Regions from separate parts of the Pantoea dispersa genome, predicted to be linked through region 1. Evidence: predicted binding sites of a transcription regulator. Region 1 holds the regulator's gene; each other region holds the start of a gene.

Region 1 (7,889 bases):
ATCGTTGCCTTAGCAATTATCTTCGCAGGGACGGGAAGCGTGAGCAATATCACTTTGTGCGCTGGCGCTGCGCTGCCACAGGAAACCGGCCCACGCGAGGATCACTGTCGCCACCATGACCAGCGTGGTATGTAACAGCGCCTGCTGCAGACCGGCGGATACAATAAGGCTGGCGAGGAAGCATAAGCCCAGCTGCAGCAGATTCTGCAGGCCGGCCGCTTTGCCGGTGGCCTGCGGGAACGGGGCGAGGGCGGTGGACACCACAATCGGGTAAATCGCGCCATTGGCCAGCGCCATGCCGCAGAACGGCAGCAGCAGAGCCACCAGCGGCGGCGTAGTCATCAGCGCCACCGCAAACAGGCCCAGAATGCTCAGGCTGTAAATCATCAGCAACCACGGCAGCAGCTGCGCACCCTGAAAGCGATTCAGCAGTGCGCGACAGCCAAATCCGCCCAGCAGGAAGGCGATGGTCTGCGGAATATAGCTCAGGCCAATGTCCGCCGGGCTCAGACCCGCGGCGGCGAGGATAAACGGCGAGCCGGTCAGCCAGGCGAAGAAACTGGCGGAGCAGGCGGCATAAATCAGTACGTTACCGCTGTAAACACGCGTCGCCAGCAGCGTCAGCCAGCCCGGCTGTGGCGCGCTGTCGTGGCGCGCACGCGGCGCGCTGGTCAGCTTCAGCGTGCCGAACAGCAGCACCAGCGTCACCAGCGTGAGCGCGAGGAAGATGGCGCGCCAGTGAAAATGGGCCATCAGCCAGGCACCGAGCAGCGGTGCCAGCGCCGGCGACAGCGCCACCAGCGGCATAATCGTGGCAAACACTTTGTTGGCTTTGGCCTGCGGATAGCGATCAACCACCAGCGCCTGCCAGCTCACCGCTGCGGCGCACACGCCTACCGCCTGCACAAAGCGCAGCGCCAGCATCAGCCAGACGTTAGTCACCCACAGCATGGCGAGACAGCTCAGCGCAAACACGCTCAGGCCAGCCAGTAAAATCGGCTTGCGGCCGAAGCGGTCCGACAGCACGCCCCACAGCACCTGCGCACAGGCAAAGCCGCCCAGAAACAGGCTCAGGCTGGCGCTGATGGTGCCCGGTGCGGAAGCAAAGTCGCGCTGCATGGCGCCGAAGGCGGGTAAATACATATCGGTGGCCAGAAAGCCGAGCATGCTCAGCACGGCAAGGTAAGGCAGAAATCCTTTGGATGACAGCATGGTTTTTCTCATTCGGCAGGTTGAACGGCGGGGAGTGTAAAAGGGTGCAGCGGGCTTTGTGAAACGCTAATATTTGCAGGGTGCTGTTAAAATTTTTGATGGGAAAACTATGTGGTCGGAATATGCACTTGAGGTGGTGGACGCGGTAGCGCGCACCGGCAGTTTTAGCGCGGCGGCGCAGGAGTTGCACCGCGTGCCCTCTGCCATCAGCTATACCGTGCGCCAGCTGGAAGGCTGGCTGGCGGTACCGCTGTTTGAGCGGCAGCATCGCGAAGTGGTGCTGACGGCAGCAGGCGAGCATTTTGTGCGTGAAGGGCGTTCTGTTATCAAAAAAATGCTGGCCACGCGCCGTCAGTGTCAGCAGCTGGCCAACGGCTGGCGCGGTCAGCTCAGTATCGCGGTAGATTGCATCGTCAAACCGCAGCGCACCCGCCAGCTGGTAAAGGATTTTTACCGTCATTTCCCCGATATGGAGCTGATCATCAGCTACGAAGTATTTAACGGCGTGTGGGACGCACTGGCTGATGGTCGTGTCGATGTGGCGATTGGTGCCACCCAGGCTATTCCGGTCGGCGGCCGCTTCGCCTTTCAGGATATGGGCGCGCTCAACTGGCGCTGCGTGGTGAGTCCGCAGCATGCGCTGGCTCACAGTCCGCAGCTGGACGACGAAACCCTGCGCGCCTGGCCGTCGCTGGTGCTGGAAGATACGTCGCGCGCGCTGCCGCGCCGCATGACGTGGACGCTGGATAACCAGCGGCGGCTGGTGGTGCCGGAGTGGGAAACCGGGCTGGATTGCCTGCAGGCCGGATTGTGCGTGGGCATGGTGCCGGGCCACCTGGCGCGCCCGCTGCTGGACAGCGGCGCGCTGGTGGAGCTGGCGTTGCCGCAGCCGTTTCCGGACAGCCCGTGTTGCGTCAGCTGGTCTGAGCAGCGCGCGTCACCGGCGCTGGCGTGGTTGCTGGAATATCTGGGCGATGCGGAGACGCTGAACCACGAGTGGCTCAGCGAGAAGGCGGCTTAACGGCGGTAATCGCGGAACGGGCCATCGGCCACGGAGCGGCGCTCAATCAGCGTGGGCTGCACTTCAATGGTCTGCGGTTCTTCGCGTTTGCTGGTGATGCGGTCCAGCAGCATCTCCAGTGCCTTTTCCCCCAGCTGGGCTTTCGGCTGGTGCACGGTTGTCAGCGCCGGGGTGAAGTAGCGCGCGTTGCGCACATTGTCATAGCCAATTACCGAAATATCCTGCGGCACGCGCAGTCCCATCTCGTCGGCCGCGCAAATCGCGCCCATCGCCATGATATCGCCGCCGCAGAATACCGCCGTCGGGCGCTGTTTCTGGTTCAGGATCTGCTGCATTGCCTGATAACCTGACTCCGGTTCGAAGTCACCCTGCACAATCCACTCGGGACGGACGCTGATGCCCGCTTCCTGCATCGCCTGCAGAAAACCCGCATGACGACCGCCACCGGTGTTGCGCTCCATCTGGCCAGGGATAGCACCGATATCGCGATGGCCGCGCTCAATCAGGTATCGCCCGGCGAGGTAACCGCCGTGGAACGCATTGTCCTGCACGGTATCGGTAAAGTCTCCGCGCGATTCGCCCCAGTCCATGACCACCATCGGGATATTGCGGTTCTCTTCCAGCATCTGCAGCAGATCGTCGGGATATTCGGAGCACATGACCAGCAGGCCATCGACGCGCTTTTGCGCCATCATTGACAAATAGGCACGCTGTTTTTGCAGATCGTTATGCGCGTTGCCGAGAATCAGCGTGTAACCACGCTCAAAGCAGTGATTCTCCACGGCTTCAATAATTTCGGCGAAGTAGGGCGCTTCGCTGGAGGTCGCCAGCAGGCCCAGCGTCTTGGTGTGATTCACCTTTAGGCTGCGGGCCACCGCGCTCGGTGAATAGTGCAGCGCTTTAATCGCTTCCCATACGGCGTTACGCGTCTCTTCCGCGACGAAACGCGTTTTGTTGATGACATGCGAAACCGTGGTGGTTGAGACCCCGGCGCGTTTCGCCACATCTTTAATGGTTGCCATGAAAATGGTACTCCTGGGCTTATCGCAACTTACTGATAAGTATATTGTTAAACGTTTGCGTCTGCTAATGGTTTTGCGCCCTGAATATCAGGGCTAATCTGCTTAATCGGGCAGGGAAACATCCTTCAGCAGGCTGTCAATGCAGCATGCGCTAAATCTGTTGCGCAACGAAAGGCGGCGATTCTAGCAAGCCGGGGCGGATAACACGAGATTTTTGCCCATCACTGTGCGAAAATTATTTAACCATGCAAACTGTGTGACTAAGGAGTTGTGATGAGTACCGATTTAAAACTGGCATTGACCACCACCGCCGCTGCTCTGCTGATGATTATTGCCTTTAGCTTTACCGCCATTCTGCATTAATAAAAAAGCCGGTGCTGCTGAACAGCCACCGGCTTTTTTGTTGCGCAACACTGAGATTAGCGCACGGTTTTCGGCGTCATCATACGGCGTGCGCCAACGTAATGCTTCTGCCAGTAATCCTCGCCCAGCGCGCTAATCTGGATATCCTTCCCGGTGCGCGGAGACTGAATGAATTTACCATTGCCCAGATAAACCCCGACATGGTCGGCGGTGCCGCGGTTGTTGATGCGGAAGAACACCAGATCGCCTTTCTCCAGCATCTCGCGCTTGATCGGCGCGGCGTCGCGCAGGTGATACATCTCATTAGCGGTACGGGGAAATTTAAACTTCACCAGATCTTTGTAGGCGTACCACACTAAACCACTGCAGTCGAAACCGGTGTGCGGTGAGGTGCCTCCCCACTGATACGGTTTACCCAGCTGGCCCATCAGTTTCGTCATCGCGGTTTCACGTGCTTTTTGATAGCGCAGGCGGTGGGCTTTGCTCATTTTAATGCCGCTCAGCTGCTGCACTTCATCATCAACGGCAACGTCACGCGATTTTTTCGCCAGCCGCTGATGACCATATTTTTTCGCACTGAGCTTAAGTGAGGATTTGCGCTGGGTGGTGTGCTGAAGTACCGTTTCGCTTTTCTGCTGTTTTTTCAGCCTGAACTTCTGTACCGACGTCAGGCGTGACTTTTTGCTGGTGGTTTTCACCGGGCGTCGTTTGCGACGCTCATCTTCACGCGCGTTCTTTTTCTCCGCTTTCTGCAAACTGGCATTAACCGGCGCATGCGGAGAAGCCGCCGCCACATTAAAGAACAGTTGGGCAAAAGCCAGTATGAAAAGCGTAATCAGTAAACGCATAGTCCGGTTACAGGTTAAGCCGTCGGCAGGAAGCCAGACCGCGGTAAAGTTAGAAAAATCTGATCGACGATCAGCACCGGGGCAATTCTAATCCACTTTTTTTGCAAAAGGTAAGGTCTTTTTCCATTAATCTGTCACGGTACTGAAAGTGGGGCAAAAATGAGCGATTTCAGCTGTTTAACCCAGCGGAATTATTGCTAATTATTAATTGATTAATGCTTATTGATGATATGAAAATGTTATTCGTGGCGCGCGAACTTAACAAACATGGCGATATGCGCCGGCTAAGGCAAAATCCCGTTTTCAGTCGCGGGGCGAAGTCGCTACAATAAACAAACACGAAGTGAAGGATTAAGGAAGGCAAAAATGAGTACTGTTGAAAAAATTCAGCGCCAGATCGCAGAAAACCCGATCCTGCTGTACATGAAAGGTTCGCCGAAACTGCCAAGCTGCGGTTTCTCTGCGCAGGCGGTACAGGCGCTGTCTGCCTGTGGGGAGCGCTTTGCGTACGTAGACATTCTGCAAAATCCGGATATCCGCGCTGAGTTACCTAAATACGCCAACTGGCCAACTTTCCCGCAGCTGTGGGTGGATGGCGAGCTGGTCGGCGGCTGTGACATCATCGTTGAGATGTTCCAGCGCGGCGAACTGCAACCGCTGATCAAAGAGACCGCTGAGAAGCACAAAGAAGCAGAATAAGAAAAAGGCCGACAGCAGTGTCGGCCTTTTTTTTGGCTGCGGTCTGACGGGCCTCAGGCTGAGGCATCGTCTTCGGCCGGCTCTTCACTCACCGCCAGCGGCCAGCCGCCGAGGCGTTTCCAGCGATTCACCAGTTCGCAAAACAGCGTGGCGGTCTGTTCGGTATCGTACAGTGCCGAGTGCGCCTGAGTGCTGTCAAAATCTATTCCCGCCGCTTTACAGGCCTTCGCCAGCACCGTTTGTCCCAGCACCAGCCCGCTCAGCGCGGCGGTGTCAAAGGTGGCGAACGGGTGGAACGGGTTACGCTTCATGCCGGTGCGCTCTGCTGCCGCCATCAGAAAATTATGATCAAAGGTGGCATTGTGCGCCACGATAATCGCCCGGTTACAGCCACTGTCTTTGGTACCTTTGCGCACCATTTTGAAAATGGCGTGCAGCGCCTCATATTCACTCACCGCGCCGCGCAGCGGATTGCTGGGGTCGATGCCGGTAAACGCCAGCGCTTCGGGATTGAGAATCGCCCCTTCGAACGGCTCCACGTGGAAATGCAGGGTTTCATCGCGGTGCAGCCAGCCATCCTCATCCATTTTTAACGTGGTGGCGGCGATTTCCAGCAGCGCATCGGTTTGCGCATTAAAACCGGCGGTTTCAACGTCAATCACCACAGGATAAAAACCACGGAAGCGTTGATGGAGAGCGTTTAAGGCGTTCGATTCAGACATCAGGATCTCATTGCAGGAAATGGGGCAGCGCGCATTATGGCAAAAATCGGCGCAGGGTGCAGCAGGAGAGGGAAGTCAGCCCGCAAATTAGCAGGCTGACTAACGGCATTAGTTGCCGAGGCCGTGACCGGCGTGTTTGTTTTCGATCAGCTCGATTTTGTAGCCGTCCGGATCTTCCACGAAAGCGATGATGGTGCTGCCGCCTTTGACCGGGCCGGCTTCACGCGTGACGTTACCGCCCGCCTGACGGATGCGGTCGCAGGTCGCCGCGACATCATCCACGCCCAGCGCGATGTGGCCGTAGGCATTGCCGAGGTCGTATTTATCCACGCCCCAGTTGTAGGTCAGCTCAATGACCGCACCTTCGCTCTCTTCGGTGTAACCCACGAAAGCCAGGGTGTATTTGTATTCGGTGTTTTCGCTCTGACGCAGCACGCGCATGCCCAGCACGCGGGTGTAAAAATCGATGGAGCGCTGCAGATCGCCAACGCGTAACATAGTGTGAAGTAAACGCATAACATCCTCTTTTTAAAAGTCATCAGGGAACCCGCTTAGTATAGCGAGGGAATGCCCTGAAGAAAGCACGCGACCGCACATCCGCTGCGGCCGCGTTTGACTTACAGTGTCGGGTAGTCGGTGTAACCTTCCGCGCCGCCGCCGTAGAAGCTCTCCGGACGCTGCGAGTTAAGCGGTGCATCCTGCTGCAGGCGCGCTACCAGGTCCGGGTTGGCGATGAAGTCACGGCCAAAGGCCACCGCGTCAATCAGGCCACGCGCAATCAGATCGTCCGCTTTTTCCACGGTGTAGGCACCGGCACCGATAATCACGCCCGGGAAGGCGGCACGCACTTTCTGGCGGAACTCATCGGTGTAAGGCTTACCGCCCGCCCAGTCTGGCTCAGACAGGTGCAGGTAGGCGAGGCCGCGCTTGCCCAGTTCGCTGATATACCACAGTGCCGCTTCTTCTTCATCCGGACCGTTTTCCAGATTCTGGAAGGCGCCGATTGGCGAGATGCGGATACCGATGCGATCGGCTGACCAGTTAGCAATTGCCGCATCGACCACTTCCAGCGCGAAACGGCCGCGCTTCTCAATCGAACCGCCGTATTCATCGGTACGCTGGTTAGAACCCGGTGCGAGGAACTGATGCATCAGATAGCCGTGCGCAGAGTGCAGTTCCAGCAGATCAAAATCTGCTTCACGCGCATTGGCTGCCGCCTGACCGAAGTCTTTAACGATCTGCTGAATTTCTGCCACGCTCAGTTCACGCGGCATGGAGGTATCTTCGCGATACACGCTGCCGTCGGCGGCGCGCAGCGAGGTGCGGGTGCCAGCGGCGATCGCGGACGGTGCGACCGGCGCTTTGCCATCCGGCTGCACGCTATTATGCGAGATGCGGCCGGTGTGCCACAGCTGAACGGCGCTATGACCGTGCGCGGCGTGAATGCCTTCGTTAATCATTTTCCACGCAGCAATCTGCTCCGCGGTGTGCAAACCCGGCGCACCAGCGTAGCCTTTCGCCTGGAACGAAACCTGGGTGGCTTCGGTAATGATCAGACCGGCGCTGGCGCGCTGCTGATAATACTCCGCCATCAGCGGGGTAGGAATATCGCCCGGTTCAATGCTGCGCAGACGCGTCAGCGGCGCCATAAAGACACGGTTAGGTACGGTAATCGCGCCCACTTTCAGCGGGGTGAACAGCTGTTTACTCGCCATGATGACTCCTGTAATAGACCGGTCGTCTAGAAATTGCCGTTTTTAAAAATCAGCGGTGATTAAGCCACTGTTCGATGGTGTCGAGCGCCAGGCTAATCGGCCCGGGCTCACGTGAAATCTTGCTCTGCAGGCTGGCACCCAGCCACAGCAGATAACAGCGTTGCGCCAGCTGCTGCGGGCTTTGTCCATAGGGCAGCGGCTGTTCGGCTGCGACCTCCGTCAGACAGCGTGCGTAAGCCGCCGTAATGGCCGTGGCACCGCGCTGCAGCGCATCGCGCATCGGTTCT
Region 2 (7,889 bases), 1.8 Mb from region 1:
CTTCAGCGAAAATAACTGGCAGGTCAACTTGCTGATCAACCTCGGCTATGGCGAAGCCAGCAAACTGCATCCGCGCCTGCCGCGTCTGAGCTTTGACGAAGCCAGCAAATTTGCCTGATAGGTTAAGCCGCGCAGCCGCACGACGCGCTGCGCCATGACTTAGCCCAGCGAGTGAAAACCGCTGTTGAAGTAGACCATCGGCGCTGTCGCTTCGCCCGGCAGCGCAATACCCACGATACGCGCCAGCAGCACGCTGTGGGTATTCCACTCCACCGTTTTTTCCAGCTGACAATCGAAGCTCACCAGCGCATCAGCCAGCACGGGCGCGCCCGTATTCAGGGTTTGCCATTCACCGCTCTGGAAACGCTCAGCGCGGCGCGTCGGCGAGCTGAACTGCGCGCACAGGTCATCGTGCTGCTCGCGCAGAACGTTCACGGCAAAGTAGCCCGCCTGCAGAATGGCATCATGGCTTGATGCGCTGCGGTTAACGCAGACCAGCAGGCTGGGCGGTTCCGCTGCCAGCGAGCTGACCGAGGTGGCGATCAGCCCGAACTTTTCTCCGCTGGATGAGGTGGTCACCAGCGAGACACCGGCAGTGAGACGGCGCATGCCGTGACGAAATTCATCCAGCGAGATCGATTCCTGGCGAGCAAGAGAGGTAACAGACATAACAACTCCGACGTGCATGGTTTGCGATGCGCACGATTGGCAGATAGGTGAATAATTTAAGCACTTCATTGTGCAGCTCTTTCCTGTCCAAATCCTACACCACATCCGCCGCTTCGGCACCCCATCCGACACCAATGTGCAAAAGCCTCATATTCAATTGCAGCTCATGGCAATGAGATTCGCCTCGTCCTTATCTGAATTTACTGGCTATCCAGCGTAAGCCGGATGCAAACCCATGAGAAAATTCTTACAATAGCCCTGATGATTATCCGACCATTTTCACGGAGCGACAGATGGCTAGTCATTTTGTTCGTTGGGTGGTTAGCCCGCCCCTCACCCCAGAGACCATGCGGGTTCCACAGGATGTGATGACCAGCGCCGGGCACCTGCCTGATAAGCGCCGCGGCCGCTTTCTTGCCGCACGCGCGCTGCTGGCCCAGCTGATGCTGCGCGTCTATGGTATTCGTGACCTGCCACCGTTGATCGCCAGCAGCAGCGGTCGTCCCTGCTTTGCCGATCCTAATTTGCCTGACTTCAGTATCTCCTATGCCGGTAATATGGTCGGCGTGCTGCTGGCGGAAGAAGGCGGGCGCGCTGGCCTGGATATGGAAATCGTTCGGGCGCATAGCCGTCAGGCACAGGATGCCCTCACGCAGGGGCTGTCATCGGGTGAAAAGGCGTGGATTAACGCACAGCAGGATTTTATGGAAGCGGTGACGCAGATCTGGACGCTACGCCAGAGCATCCTCAAACTGACCGGCGAAGCCAACAGCGGTATTGATGCGCTGCGGCTGCATCCGGCTGCGGGTCGGCTGCGATCCAGCGTCTATCCCGATATTCAGGCGGTGTGTGATGCCGAGCCGACGCTGGTGTGGTCCTGCGCGCTGTCGCCCGGCACTGAACGTTTACGGCTGTGGGAGATTGATGCGCAGCAGCAGTGGCAGTCGCTGCGCGATGTGGAGATGAGCAAACCCAACATCGGGCCGCGCACCCTGCGCCTCACCAGCCTGCCCGGCGAGCGTGTCGCCAGCCAGCCGGAAGTCAGGCATCCCGGATAACCAGGCCACACCCGCGGCCTGTTGCGTTTAGTGCGCGTCGATAAAAGCGATTTTCAGCACAAATAGCAGCGCCACCACCACCACGCACGGGCTGATTTCACGCCAGCGTCCGGTGCCGAGTTTCATCACGCAGTAAGAGATAAAACCGAGCGCAATACCTTCGGTGATCGAGAAGCTGAACGGCATCATCGCCGCCGTGACAAACGCCGGCACCGCTTCGGTGAGATCGTCCCAGCGCACGCGCGCCAGCGAAGCCGTCATCAGTACGCCGACATAAATCAGCGCGCCAGCCGCCGCATAGGCGGGCACCATGGCAGCCAGCGGCGACAGGAACATCACCAGCAGGAACAGGATGCCGGTCACTACCGCCATCAGGCCGGTACGGCCACCAATCGCCACGCCGGATGAGCTTTCGATGTACGCCGTCACCGAAGAGGTGCCGATCAGCGAACCGGTGACGGAGCTGATGCTATCCACGAACAGCGCCTGTTTCATGCGCGGAAAAGTACCTTTCTCATCGGTCAGGCCCGCTTTATCGGTTACGCCAATCAGCGTACCGGATGAGTCAAACAGATTGACCAGCATGAAGGCGAAGATCACGCCCGCCATGCTCACGTTGAACGCGCCTTTGATATCGACCTGGCCGACCACCGAGGTGATGGCCGGCGGCGCGGCGAACAGCCCGGTAAACTTCACGTCGCCCAGCAGCAGACCGATCGCGGTGGTCACGACGATAGAGACCAGCACCGCCGCGTGGATGTTGCGCGACGCCAGAATCGCAATGATAAAGAAGCCGAGCGCACCAAGCAGCACGTTGTGCGAGGCCAGGTTGCCGACGGTCACGATGGTGTCCGCGTTGGGCACAATAATGCCGGCGTTTTTCAGCCCCATCATGGCGATGAACAGACCGATACCGGCGGTGATGCCCACGCGCAGGCTGAGCGGAATATTGGCGATCATCCAGTAGCGTACGCGCAGCAGCGTCAGGATCAGCAGCCCCAGCGCGCCCCAGAAGATCGCGCCCATGCCAACCTGCCACGAGTAGCCCATCGCACCTACCACCACAAAGGCAAAGAAGGCGTTGAGGCCCATGGCCGGTGCCAGCGCCACCGGCAGATTGGCCACCAGCCCCATCAGGATGCTGCCGAACGCAGCAATCAGGCAGGTGGTGACAAACACCGCCTGGGTGTCCATGCCTGCGGCACCAAGAATCTGCGGGTTAACGAAGACGATGTACACCATCGTCAGGAAAGTAGTGAAACCGGCAATCACTTCGGTGCGTGCGGTGGTTCCGTGTTCCTGCAGCCTGAAAATACGCTGCAAAAGGCCCTGCTCGTTCATTTCGCTGTTCCGATGAAAAATTTATCGCCGCGTATCCTATAGACTTTAGCGCCGCAAAACACTGATTTTTCGCAACCGGTTGCCTGGGGTCGCTTTCTGCGCTGAGTGCGCTAGAGTGACAGCTTATTGTTTACTAAAAGGATGAGGCGCGATGTCAGTTGAATGTATCTTTTTTGATTGCGACGGCACGCTGGTCGACAGCGAAGTGATCTGCACGCAGTCCTACGTCAACACCTTTGCCCGTTACGGTATCGAACTCTCGCTACAGCAGATGTTTGAACAGTACAAAGGGGTGAAGCTTTACGACATCATCCGCGATGTGACGGCACAGCATCAGGTGACGCTGCCGCTGGCTGAGGTGGAGAGTGCCTACCGCGCGGAAGTGGCGCGCCTGTTTGATCTTGATCTGCAGCCGATTGCCGGCGCCAGAGCGCTGGTGGAGCGCGTGAAGGTGCCGATGTGCGTGGTGTCGAACGGTACGGTGAAGAAGATGGAGCATTCGCTGGGGCTGACCGGCATGCTGCCGTATCTGAGCGGACGCCTGTACAGCGGCTATGACATTAATCACTGGAAGCCGGATCCGGAGCTGATGTATCACGCGGCGGAACAGATGCAGGTGCCGATTGAAAAGTGCATTCTGGTGGATGATTCAGAGGCTGGCGCGCGGGCTGGCATCGCCGCTGGCATACCGGTGTTTTACTACTGTGCCGATGCACACAATCCGGTGATTGATCACCCGCTGGTGACGCGTTTTGACGATATGGCGCAGCTGCCAGCGCTGTGGCGTGCACGTGGCTGGGATTTGGTCAGGTAAGTGCGCGCAGCCCCCTCATCCCAGCCTTCTCCCGCCAGCGGGAGAAGGGGCTGATCGAGCGGGGTTGAACAAAAGTGCCCACCTACATACCACACCAGACGACTCCCTCTCCCGTTTGCGGGAGAGGGTTAGGGTGAGGGGAAAAAATCACCCAATCGCGCCCAGCGAATCCTCATTGCCCTGGTTTTTTGGCAGCAGGAACAGCGTGGCGACGATATCCAGCAGATAAATCAGCGCCAGCAGCGTAATCGCAGCGGTGAAAGAAATATGCGTGGCCAGCATGCCGATCACCAGCGGGCCGAAACCGCCGACGCCGCGGCCGAGGTTGAACAGCACGTTCTGCGCGGTGGCGCGCGCCTGCGGTGGGAACGTGTCCGAGATCAGCGCGCCGTAGCCGCCAATCATGCCGTTAACAAACATCCCCATGATAGCACCGGTAAACAGCATCACCGTCGGGTCACGCAGCTGGGCGTAAACCACCACCATCGCCACGGCACCAAACTGGTACAGCAGGAAAATCTTCCAGCGCGCAAAGCGGTCCGCCAGCACGCCGAACAGCCAGATGCCGAACGTCATGCCCACCACCGTAACGGCCGTCCACAAGCCGGATTTGGTCAGGCTGAAGCCGAAGCTGGAAGAGAGATAGCTTGGCATCCAGATCATCAGGCCGTAATAGCCAAAATTCTGCACTGAACAAAGAATCAGAATGCCGAGGCTGGCTTTGCTGGTGGCGCGATCGGCAAACAGCAGTTTAATGCGCGCGGAAAAGGAGAGCTGCGGGGTTTTTTCCACATGGCGGGTGAAGGCTTCCGGCTCGCCCATGCTGCGGCGAATCACAAACGACACCAGCGCCGGCAGCAGGCCAACCAGGAACATACCGCGCCAGCCAATCACGCTTAGCAGCGGCGGCGTGATAAAGGCCGCCAGCAATACGCCGAGCTGCCAGCCGATACCGACCCACGCCGAGGCGCGGTTACGCTTCTCCTTCGGCCAGGCTTCGGCAATCAGCGCCATGCCGATGCCAAACTCACCGCCCAGTCCCATGCCGGCCAGCGTACGATACGCCAGCAGATCCCAGTAGCCCTGCGCCACGGCGCACAGCCCGGTGAACAGTGAGAACATCAGGATCGTCACGGTCAGAATGCGGATGCGGCCATAGCGATCGCTCAGATGACCAAACACAATGCCGCCGACCACCGCGCCGATCAGCGTCCAGGTCACCAGCGAACCGGCCTGCGACGCATCCAGCGCCAGCGACACGCTGATCGCCGGCAGCATAAATCCCAGAATCAGCAGATCAAATCCATCCATGGCATAGCCGCTGACGGCAGCCACCATCGCTTTCGCCGGCGTAACGGCGGTTTTGTTGTTATTTGCAGAGGACATAAAACAGCACCTGGCAGAAAAATGTGCGCCAAGTATAAAGAGAGCGGCAGGTTGAGAACAGGCAGAAATCAAGCGCACTGCCTGTCAGCCTCAGCGCTAACAGGCAGTCATCACGTCAATCAGGAGGGTTTATTGCTGCCGTCGTCGCCCGACAGCAGTTCATCCAGCTTGTCACCGCCCACGTGACGGAAATCCTGACCTTTCACGAAATAGAAGATAATTTCACAGATGTTCTGGCAGCGGTCACCGATGCGCTCGATGGCGCGCGCGCAGAACAGCGCGGTGAGCACGCTGGGAATGGTGCGCGGATCTTCCATCATGTAGGTCATCAGCTGGCGCACAATGCCTTCGTACTCTTTATCCACCTTTTTGTCTTCGCGGTAGATCTTAATGGCTTCGTTGAGATCCATGCGCGCGAAGGCATCCAGCACATCGTGCAGCATCTGCACGGTGTGATGCCCGAGCGACTCGAGGCTCACCAGCAGCGGCAGATGCTGCTGACCGAACTTCTCCAGCGCGGTACGGCTGATCTTCTCCGCCACGTCGCCGATGCGTTCCAGCTCCGAAATGGTTTTGATGATCGCCATCACCAGACGCAGGTCGCTGGCGGTAGGCTGACGCTTGGCGATGATGCGCACACAGGCTTCATCGATCTCCACTTCCATCATGTTGACCTTCTGGTCACCGTCGATCACCCGGCGCGCCAGTTCGCCATCCTGGTTATGCATCGCGGTGATGGCATCGGTAAGCTGCTGCTCCACCATGCCACCCATGATCATCACCTGAGTACGAATGTGCTCCAGCTCCGCGTTGAACTGACCGGAGATATGTTTGTTCAGATTTAAATTATCCATGTTTCTCTCCTGAATCAGCCGTAACGACCGGTGATGTAATCTTCTGTCTGCTTCTGCGCTGGCTTGGTAAACAGCGTGTCGGTGTCGCTGAACTCAATCAGCTCGCCCAGATACATAAACGCCGTGTGATCGGAACAGCGCGCCGCCTGCTGCATGTTGTGGGTCACGATGACCACGGTGTAATCCTGCTTCAGCTCGGTGATCAGCTCTTCGATGCGCCCGGTGGAGATCGGGTCCAGCGCCGAACATGGCTCATCCAGCAGCAGCACTTCCGGGCGAATCGCGATGCCGCGCGCGATGCACAGACGCTGCTGCTGACCGCCGGAGAGACTGTAACCGCTCTGGTGCAGCTTGTCTTTGGTTTCATTCCACAGCGCGGCTTTGCTCAGCGCCCACTGCACGCGCTCGTCCATATCGGCACGCGACAGCTTCTCAAACAGTCGCACGCCAAAGGCGATGTTGTCATAAATCGACATCGGGAACGGCGTCGGCTTCTGGAACACCATGCCGACGCGCGCGCGCAGCAGGGCGATATCCTGATGCGATGCCAGAATGTTGTCGCCATCCAGCAGAATTTCACCCTCAGCACGCTGCTCCGGATAGAGCGAGTACATTTTGTTGAAGGTGCGCAGCAGGGTGGATTTGCCGCAGCCCGACGGACCGATAAACGCCGTCACCTGGTTTTTGGCGATATCCAGATTGATGTTCTTCAGCGCGTGGAACTTACCGTAATGGAAGTTCAGATTGCGCACCTGAATTTTACCGGCAGAAGGAGTTGCCATACTCATTGCTCATCTCTCATGTGCAGCGCCGCCGAAGCCGCGCCGGAAAATTAGTGTTTGCCTTTGGCGAAAATCACGCGCGCCACGATGTTCAGCAGCAGCACGCACAGCGTAATAATCAGCACACCAGCCCACGCCAGGCTCTGCCATTCGGCAAACGGGCTCATGGCGAATTTGAAGATGGTCACTGGCAGGTTGGCCAGCGGCTGCATCATGTCGGTGCTCCAGAACTGGTTCGACAGCGCGGTGAACAGCAGCGGTGCGGTTTCACCGGCAATGCGCGCAATCGCCAGCAGCACACCGGTAATGATGCCGGAGACCGAGGCTTTCAGCGTAATCGCCGAGATCATCTTCCACTTCGGCGTGCCCAGCGCATAAGCCGCTTCACGCATGCTGTCTGGCACCAGCCGCAGCATGTTCTCGGTGGTACGAATCACAATAGGCACCTGCAGCAGCGCCAGCGCTATCACACCGGCCCAGCCGGAGAAGTGCTGCATCTGCGCCACCACGATGGTGTACACGAACAGGCCGACCACAATCGACGGCGCGGACAGCAGGATGTCGTTAATGAAGCGAATCACTTCCGCCAGCCAGTGCTTGCGGCCATATTCTGCCAGGTAGATACCCGCCAGAATGCCCAGCGGCGTGCCAAAGAAGGTGGACCAGAAAATCAGCAGGCCGCTGCCCGCCAGGGCGTTCGCCAGACCACCGCCCGCGGTGTTGGGCGGCGGCGTGGATTCGGTAAACAGCGTCCAGCTCAGGCCGTCGATCCCTTTCGTGACGGTGGTGAACAGAATCCAGATCAGCCAGAACAGGCCAAACGCCATGGTCAGCAGCGAGAGCGTCAGGGCAATTTTGTTTTTGGTGCTGCGCCACGCCTGCATTTTACGGCGCGAGGCTTCCAGCTCGGCGCGCGCCTGCATTTCAATTGCTGTCATGAACGGGCTCCTTCACTCTTCGCCAGACGCAGGATCATCAGTTTGGA
Region 3 (7,889 bases), 1.3 Mb from region 1:
AAAAAAGCGGGCAATGCCCGCTTTTTTTTCACGCCGGTCGGCATTACGGTCGATCTGGCGATCAGGGTTTACGCAGCACCCGCGCATTCAATAGCGCGCACAGCGCCATAATCACGCAGGTGGCGAGAAACACCGGGCGCATACCAAACGCGCCGCCGATAAAGCCACCGAACAGCGGGCCGCTCACCTGGCCGACATACTGGGCTGAGGTCGCATAGCCCAGCATTTTCCCGACCTGCCGCTGCGGCACATTATGACGAATCAACGCCGTTACGCAGGGCATCAGGCCGCCCAGCGCCATCCCCATCAGGAAACGCAGCACCACCAGCTGCCACGCCGCGCTAATAAATGCCTGCGGAATCAGCAGCAGCGCGCAGACCAGCAGGCCATAAATCAGCACGCGCGCATGTCCGATGCGATCGGCCAGCCGGCCAAGGCGCGGCGCGGAGAGAATGCTGCCCAGCGCGGCGGCCGCCATCACCAGCCCGGCCATTACCGTCACCGCGTGATCGCCGTGAACAAACTGCGCGATATATAGCGTGATAATCGGCTCAATCGACATATTGGCAAAAATCAGCAGCATGCCCGACAGCCACATCAGCCGCACCACTGGCCGGTTGATCGACGCCTCCGGCTCATCACCCTCCCCGGCTGCGGCTTTCTTCGCCGCACGTGGCGCTTCTTTCAGCAGAAAAGTGGTGGCGAGAAACGCGAGAAAAATCACCGCACCGGTGAGCCAGAAAGTGTGGCGGATACCGATCAGCGGCGGCAGCACGCCGCCCAGCAGCGGGCCGACCACGTTACCGGCCATGATGACGGAGGACAGCACGCCCAGCGCCCAGCCGGTCTGCGCTTTCGGCGTTTGCGCCGCCACCAGAATGGTGGAACCCGACGCATAGCCGCCGAGCAGGCCGGCCAGCAGGCGCAGCGCCACCAGTTGCCACGGCGCGGTGGCCATACCAATCAGCGACATGGCGACGGCCATTCCGAGGCTGGCGCGGATCAGCATCAGCTTGCGGCCATAGCGATCCGCCAGTTTGCCCCACAGCGGTGCCGTCAGCGCCGCGCTAAGAAAGGTGGCACCGTAGGCGGCGCCTGACCAGCGCGCAATCGCTGCCGGTTCCTGCACGCCCAGCTGCTGCACGTAGAGGGGCAGAAAGGGCAGCAGCAGGGTCATGGCGACGATAGTACTGAACGAGCCCAGCACGCAAACCCACAAATTGCGCCGCCAGTGTTGCTGCTCAGGCGCTAACGCGATAGAAGAATGCGACATAGTGATATCCCTGTTTTTGGCTTTTTTAGCAGGCTATCAGCGGTAGCACACAGAAAACAGGGAGAAGCGGATATTTGCCAGCCAGCGCGCTATTGTTGTCAGAAAACAACAATCACGGCGCACCCAGCGCAGTGATCAGCGCGTCGCAGAGCAAGGTGATCGGTGACGAGGGCTGCGGCTGCTCTTTCAGCAGCAGGTAACTGTGCAGGCGATCCATCTGCCATTCCGGCAGCACCTGCTGAATCTCGCCGCGCGCCAGCGCCTCCTGCGTCATATAGGCCGGCAGATACGCCACGCCGGTTCCGGCCAGGGCCGCATTGAGCAGCGCCATGCTGTTATTCGCGCGAAAGCGGCTGTGCACATCCAGCGCCAGGCGCTGCTTATCACGGCGAAACGGCAACGCCGCCGTGTGTGCCGGGCCGTGAAACAGCAGCAGATCGTGGCGCATCAGACGTTCAGGATGATCGATGGCCGGATGCGCGGCCAGATACGCTGGCGACGCATACAGTCCCCAGTCAATGCTGCTCAGCTCGCGGTAGTTCGCCACCTCCGGCGCACGTGCGCGGATCACAATCGCCACGTCCGCACTGGGCTGCGGATCGTCGCTGGTGGTCAGTTCGAGATCGACGTTGATGTGAATATGACGGCGGATAAAGGTGTTCAGCGTCGGCACCACGCACTGACAGCCGAAGGTGATCGGCGCCTGCAGCCGCACGTTGCCGGCAGGCTGCTGATGCACCTGCTGCACAAACGCGTCGGCGCGATGCATCTCTTCCAGCATGCGGGTGCAGAACGGATAGTAAGCCTGGCCCAGCTCGGTCAGCGCCACTTTGCGCGTGGTGCGCTGCAGCAGTTTGATACCCAGCCGCACCTCCAGCCGGGCGATTTCGCGGCTGACGTGCGATTTTGATACCCCCAGCGTACGGGCCGCTTCGCTGAAGCTTTGCCGCTCAACGACGCGTGCAAACAGCATCATGGCGGTGAGATTATCGCTGTTGTCCATGTTCTCTGGCTGATTCGAAAGAGTGAGAACCGCAGCTTAAAAGTAAACACGCGAATGCGCACCCGATTTCCCGTTACGCAGCGGCCACGGGAAATCGGGCGAGGGATGTCACACCGCCACCGCTAGCGGAAACAGCAGGCGGTCCGGCTCGACGCGACGCTGACGCCGCAACTGGCCTGGCGTGACGCGAAAATAATTTTTAAAGGTGCGGGTGTAAGCCTGCTGGGTATCAAAGCCGTAGCTCATCGCTACCTGCAGAATCGCCTCATCACTGTTGATCAGCGTGAGCGCTGACTCAGTCAGCCGGCGCTGGCGAATGTATTCTGCCAGTGAAAAACCGGTGTGCTGACGGAACAGACGTTGCAGATGCCAGCGGGAATATCCCGAGCGGCGTGCTACTTCATCCAGATGCAGATCGTGCCCTAAATTTTTTTCAATCCACTCCAGCAAACTACGGATAAATTCGCGCTGATTCATGACTTCCTCCGGCGTCGGTAAAATGTCCAGTGACGTCACTGTAGCGCGTTAAATTTATCCCTTAATTAGCAGAAAATTAGCGCAGAATTAGCAAGCAAAAAACGGCTTTCCCGACGAAACAGCGCGCCAGGTTAATTCTGCGCTAATTATCGGGCGCTACACTGCGACAAGTTATTCAGGAGGGCATCATGCGTGTGCTGCTGGTAGAAGATGATGAAATGATCGGCGCCAACCTGCAGCAGGCGCTGGAGGCCGCCGGCTGGTCGGTGGACTGGGTGCGTGACGGCGTATTTGCCAGCAACGCCTGGCAGGAAGGCGGTTACACCTGCGTCCTGCTCGATCTCGGTTTACCGCGTGAAGATGGCATCAATGTGCTGCGCCGTGCGCGCACGCGCGGTGACATGACGCCGGTGCTGGTGCTGACCGCGCGTGATACCGTGCAGCAGCGCATCCAGGGCCTGGACAGTGGCGCCGATGACTACTTACTCAAACCCTTTGATCTGCAAGAGGTTCTGGCGCGTATGCGAGCCATCACCCGACGCCGCCACGGTGCGGCGGACTCCCTGCTGGGCAACGGCGACGTGCAGCTCGATATGATGACGCGTGAAGTGCTGTACAAAGGCCAGCGCGAGCAGCTAACCGCACGTGAATACGCCCTGCTCTATGCGCTGCTGGAACGCCCGGGGGCGATCCTGTCGCGTGAGCAGTTAGAAAACCGCATCTACGGCTGGGGCGAAGAGGTCACCAGCAACGCCGTGGACGTGCTGATTCACGGCATGCGGCGCAAACTCGATAACGAAGTGATTCGCAACGTACGCGGTCTGGGCTGGCGGGTGCCGGCAATATGAGATCCTTTACGTTTATGCGGTCGCTGCGCAACAAACTGCTGGCCACGCTGGTGCTGCTGCATCTGGCGATGATCGGCGGTGTCACCTGGTATTTCTACCACTGCTATGGCGACATGATGGGCACCATGAAGGACGACCAGCTCGCCAAAATTGCCGATGCCTGGTCAAGCAGCCAGCGCATGCCGGCACTGATGCCAATGGTGATGCAGCAGGAGAAACTGAAAAGTACCTATATCGTTCAGCTCTGGGACACCAATAATCACCTGCGCGCCAGTTCCTGGCCGGCGCTGCATGCGCCCCTGCAGAGCAAAAAAGGCTGGTCAGATTTAAAAGTTGGCGACTGCGGCGATGACTGCCAGTGGCGCGTTTACACCCGTCCCGGCGAGCTGGGCAGCGAGATCGGCAATATTCAGGTGCTGCACAACGTCGGCTACATGAAGAGCCTGATGGTGAAACGCGTACTTTCCGCCATCATTCCGCTCATCCTGATGATGCCGCTGTCGCTGCTGGTGATCTGGCTGGTGGTACGGGCCATTACGCGCGATCTGCGCGTAGCGTCGCGCCAGATTGCGGCGCAGGAAACCCTGCATCCGCACAGCGTGTCGCCGGACGGTCTGCCGGACGAAGTGCTGCCGCTGGTCGATGCCTATAACTCGCTACTGGATAAACTACGCGCGGCCTGGTCGTCACAGCGCCAGTTCCTTGAGGATGCCGCGCATGAACTGCGCACGCCGGTCACCGCCGTCACGTTACAGCTGGAGAACCTGCGTCAGCACATCCTGCCGGGCGAAGCCAGCCGCCAGTTTGATCAGCTGGAAGCGGGCGTCACGCGCACGCGCCATCTGGTGACGCAGTTGCTGAATATCTCACGCCAGGAGGATCAGTCCGTGGTCGCCAGCGTCGAGACCATTGAGCTTGATGACCTGCTGAAGGAGAGCATTGAGCAACTGATGGTGGTGGCGGACAAGCGCGGCATTGATATCGGCTTCAACGGCACCGCGCACTATCGTCTGCACGCCAGCCGCTCCGATCTGCGCAGCCTGTTCGATAACCTGATCGGCAACGCCATGCTGCACACGCCGGAAGGCAGCCTGGTGGATGTGCTGCTGCATCGCGTCGGTCATCATACGGTAGTGGATATTGTCGACAACGGCCCCGGCATGCCGGAGTCGTTTATCGAGCGCGCCTTTGATCGCTTTACCCGCTCGCCGGATGTCCAGGCGCAGGGCAGCGGCTTAGGATTATCGATCGTGCGCAGCGTGGCGCAGAAGCATCAGATGCAGGTGGCGCTGTCGAATTGCCTTAACCCGCAGGGTGAAGTGTGTGGCCTGCAGGTGCGCGTTACCCTTCCCTGACGTCTTTCCTCCTCCGGCGCGTTAATCCGCGCCGGCTATTTTCTTCTCCTGCCAGTTCTCTGCGTATCCCGACAACGTAAACGGTTGCGGGGTTCCGTTCGTTACACGACCTTTATGTGATCAAGTTCACATATTTACTGAATCGAAATGCAACACTTTTTGACAAACGTGATCAAAATCTATTTTCTATCGCTCTGTTACAGGCACATTACGCGGGCCTGAAAATCCGGCGCGTCAGACCGGCGACAACAGCACACTGCCCATCCCCTGGGATCGATTTCACCCGATCGCAGCATTTGCGCGGCGATCACGAGCAAGTGGTTAAAAAATAATGAAATTTAAAACGTTGATAGCAGGGGCCTTACTGGCCAGTAGCTGGACCGGCGCCGCACAGGCGGCGGAAAGCGATCCGCAGTACCTTTCTGACTGGTGGCATCAGAGCGTGAACGTGGTAGGCAGTTATCACACCCGCTTCGGACCTCAGTTCAACAATGATGTGTATCTCGAATACGAAGCCTTTACTAAAAAGGACTGGTTTGATTTCTACGGCTACCTTGACCTGACCAACTTCTTTGGCGTGGGTAATAGCAATGCCAACGGTATTTTTGACCACGGTTCGCCGATGTTCATGGAAATTGAGCCACGCTTCTCCATTGATAAGCTGACCGGCACCAGCCTGGCGTTCGGACCGTTCAAAGAGTGGTACTTCGCTAACAACTACATCTACGACATGGGTCGCAACAGCGACAGCCGTCAGAACACCTGGTATATGGGTCTGGGTACTGACATTGATACCCATAGCGATATCGGCCTGTCACTGAACGTGTACGCGAAATATCAGTGGGAAAACTACGGCGCGGCGAACGAAAACAGCTGGGATGGTTATCGCTTCAAGGTGAAATACTTTGTGCCGATCACTGACCTGTGGGGCGGCAAGCTGAGCTATATCGGCTTCACCAACTTTGACTGGGGCTCCGATCTGCGTGACAAGTCTGACCGCTCGCGCACCAGCAACTCAATTGCCTCCAGCCACATTCTGTCGCTGAACTACGATCACTGGCATGTCTCTACCGTGGCGCGTTACTTCCACAACGGCGGCCAGTGGGCTGATGGCCAGGAGCTGAACTTCGGCAACGGTCCGTTTGAAGTGAAATCAACCGGCTGGGGTTACTACCTGGTGGTGGGTTACAACTTCTAAACCGCTTCCGGCGTGGCCGCTCACCATCGCGGCCACGCCAGTCTGTTACGCCTGTGGCTTCACCACGTTGATGCGCCATGGGATGCCAAACTTATCGATAAACATCCCGAAGCCGTTCGACCAGAAGGTTTTCTGCCATTCAGTGGTCACTTTGCCGCCCGCAGAGAGCTTATCAAACCAGGCTTTACCCTCCGCTTCATCTGGCGTGGCCAGGCTCACCGCATAACCGGCATGTTCGGACGCCGGTGGCTGGGCGGTATTGCCATCACTCAGCATCAGCTCGCCCTGACCAATGCGCAGATGCGCATGCATAATCTTTTCCGGCGGCAGCGGCGGCGCCGACTGATCGCCCACCTGCTCGCCCTGCTCCGGCATATCGCCAAACGTCATTTTTTGCAGAATTTCGCCGCCGGTGGCCTCCAGATAGAAGGCAATGGCTTCTTCACAGCGGCCGTAGAGAAATAAATAAGGACTCACCTGCATCGTAACCTCCGTTGAGAGTGCGTTAACGCGTGTCGTACACCTAAAGTGTAGACGATGCAGTTTTTCACCCGTCACGGCTGGCAGTAGCGGCGGAACAGCTGCGCCATGTAAGCGCTCATCGGCGTCAGCGCAGTGTCTTTACGCTGAATCAGATAGAAGGTGGCTTTCGGCAGCGGATCGTCGAGATCCAGCGCGATCAGCTGCCCGCCGTGCGTAGGGTCTTCAATCACGTCGCGCGCAATGATGCTGACAAAATCACTCTTTGCCACCAGGCTGGTGCAGGCCATAAAGGTCTCGCAGGTCACCGCGATTTTGGGTGCCATGCCGCGCTCACCGAACAGGTCATGCAGCAGTCGGTAATAACTGCCCTGCGGCGTCGGCATGGTCCAGTCGCAGTGTTGCAACTCGGCCAGCGAGCGCGCATGCGCCATCGGATGCCCTTTACGCATCACCACCTGATACTCGCGCTGCATCAGACGCTCGAAAATCAGCTCCTGATCGAAGTGATGCCGGTCGTAGGTATTGATGGTGAAATCCAGCGCGCCCTGACGCAGTTCATGCACCATCGACACCAGCTGACCCTCAACGATACGCACTTTCACCAGTGGATACTCACGATGAAACTGGGTTATCACCTGCGGCATCACGGTACGCGCAATGCTGCCGCCCACTCCAATATTCACTTTGCCACCGGCCAGACCGAGCCGCTGCTGGATATCCTCCTGCGCCACGCGCAGTTCCTCCAGCACCAGACAGGCATGACGAAAAAAGGTTTCACCGACATCGGTCAGCATCACGCCCTGCTGACGACGCTCGAACAGGCGCGCGCCCAGCGCCAGCTCCAGTTCCTGAATCGCTTTGGTTAATGCCGGCTGTGACAGGCCCGACAGCCGGCTGGCGGCGCGAATACTGCCCTGGCGCGCCACGTCAACAAAGGCGCGCAGCTGATGAAGTTTGAGATTGGCCGCCATGATCAGGTGATAACCATTGTCTATCGGTCACAAGATATTCGCATCTTATGCACCCTAATACCATTGTGTAGATTCGGTTGAATGCATAAAAAACCAACACTAAGGAACAGCCGATGAACACCCTTTCCGACCTCGTCAACGCGCGGATACCGCAGATGCAGACATGGCGCCGCGACCTGCACCAGTATGCTGAATCCGGCTGGCTGGAGTTCCGCACCGCCACGCTGGTGGCGGAAGAGCTGCATCGTCTTGGTTATCAGCTGCAGCTGGGCCGTGAGGTG

What was found. Region 1 encodes PurR, which represses purine synthesis genes. Its sites were predicted from a motif close to CANGCAAACGTTTGCNTG; they were not measured.
Region 2: K7H94_RS18680 (NCS2 family permease) is a predicted target of PurR. The motif match lies at 3,137-3,154, and genes of this name have one in related genera.
Region 3: K7H94_RS16575 (nucleoside-specific channel-forming protein Tsx) is a predicted target of PurR. The motif match lies at 5,030-5,047, and genes of this name have one in related genera.

What each region holds. Positions count from the first base shown of each region.
Region 1 covers NZ_CP082346.1:2,232,598-2,240,486, reverse strand. The annotation lists gene punC (purine nucleoside transporter PunC) at 10-1,212, opposite strand; gene punR (DNA-binding transcriptional activator PunR) at 1,322-2,233, shown strand; gene purR (HTH-type transcriptional repressor PurR) at 2,230-3,255, opposite strand; gene cydH (cytochrome bd-I oxidase subunit CydH) at 3,529-3,618, shown strand; gene K7H94_RS10325 (C40 family peptidase) at 3,675-4,466, opposite strand; gene K7H94_RS10320 (Grx4 family monothiol glutaredoxin) at 4,833-5,165, shown strand; gene rnt (ribonuclease T) at 5,219-5,887, opposite strand; gene gloA (lactoylglutathione lyase) at 5,996-6,403, opposite strand; gene nemA (alkene reductase) at 6,505-7,602, opposite strand; gene K7H94_RS10300 (TetR/AcrR family transcriptional regulator) at 7,652-7,889, opposite strand, start outside.
Region 2 covers NZ_CP082346.1:4,000,597-4,008,485, reverse strand. The annotation lists gene K7H94_RS18695 (malonic semialdehyde reductase) at 1-118, shown strand, start outside; gene K7H94_RS18690 (flavin reductase family protein) at 160-669, opposite strand; gene K7H94_RS18685 (4'-phosphopantetheinyl transferase family protein) at 963-1,727, shown strand; gene K7H94_RS18680 (NCS2 family permease) at 1,755-3,068, opposite strand; gene yieH (6-phosphogluconate phosphatase) at 3,220-3,882, shown strand; gene K7H94_RS18670 (MFS transporter) at 4,030-5,268, opposite strand; gene phoU (phosphate signaling complex protein PhoU) at 5,388-6,122, opposite strand; gene pstB (phosphate ABC transporter ATP-binding protein PstB) at 6,137-6,910, opposite strand; gene pstA (phosphate ABC transporter permease PstA) at 6,955-7,842, opposite strand; gene pstC (phosphate ABC transporter permease PstC) at 7,839-7,889, opposite strand, start outside.
Region 3 covers NZ_CP082346.1:3,527,134-3,535,022, forward strand. The annotation lists gene K7H94_RS16550 (MFS transporter) at 62-1,273, opposite strand; gene K7H94_RS16555 (LysR family transcriptional regulator) at 1,386-2,276, opposite strand; gene K7H94_RS16560 (helix-turn-helix domain-containing protein) at 2,385-2,753, opposite strand; gene K7H94_RS16565 (response regulator) at 2,942-3,601, shown strand; gene K7H94_RS16570 (sensor histidine kinase) at 3,598-4,956, shown strand; gene K7H94_RS16575 (nucleoside-specific channel-forming protein Tsx) at 5,288-6,154, shown strand; gene yjdN (VOC family metalloprotein YjdN) at 6,200-6,637, opposite strand; gene K7H94_RS16585 (LysR family transcriptional regulator) at 6,709-7,608, opposite strand; gene K7H94_RS16590 (amidohydrolase) at 7,722-7,889, shown strand, end outside.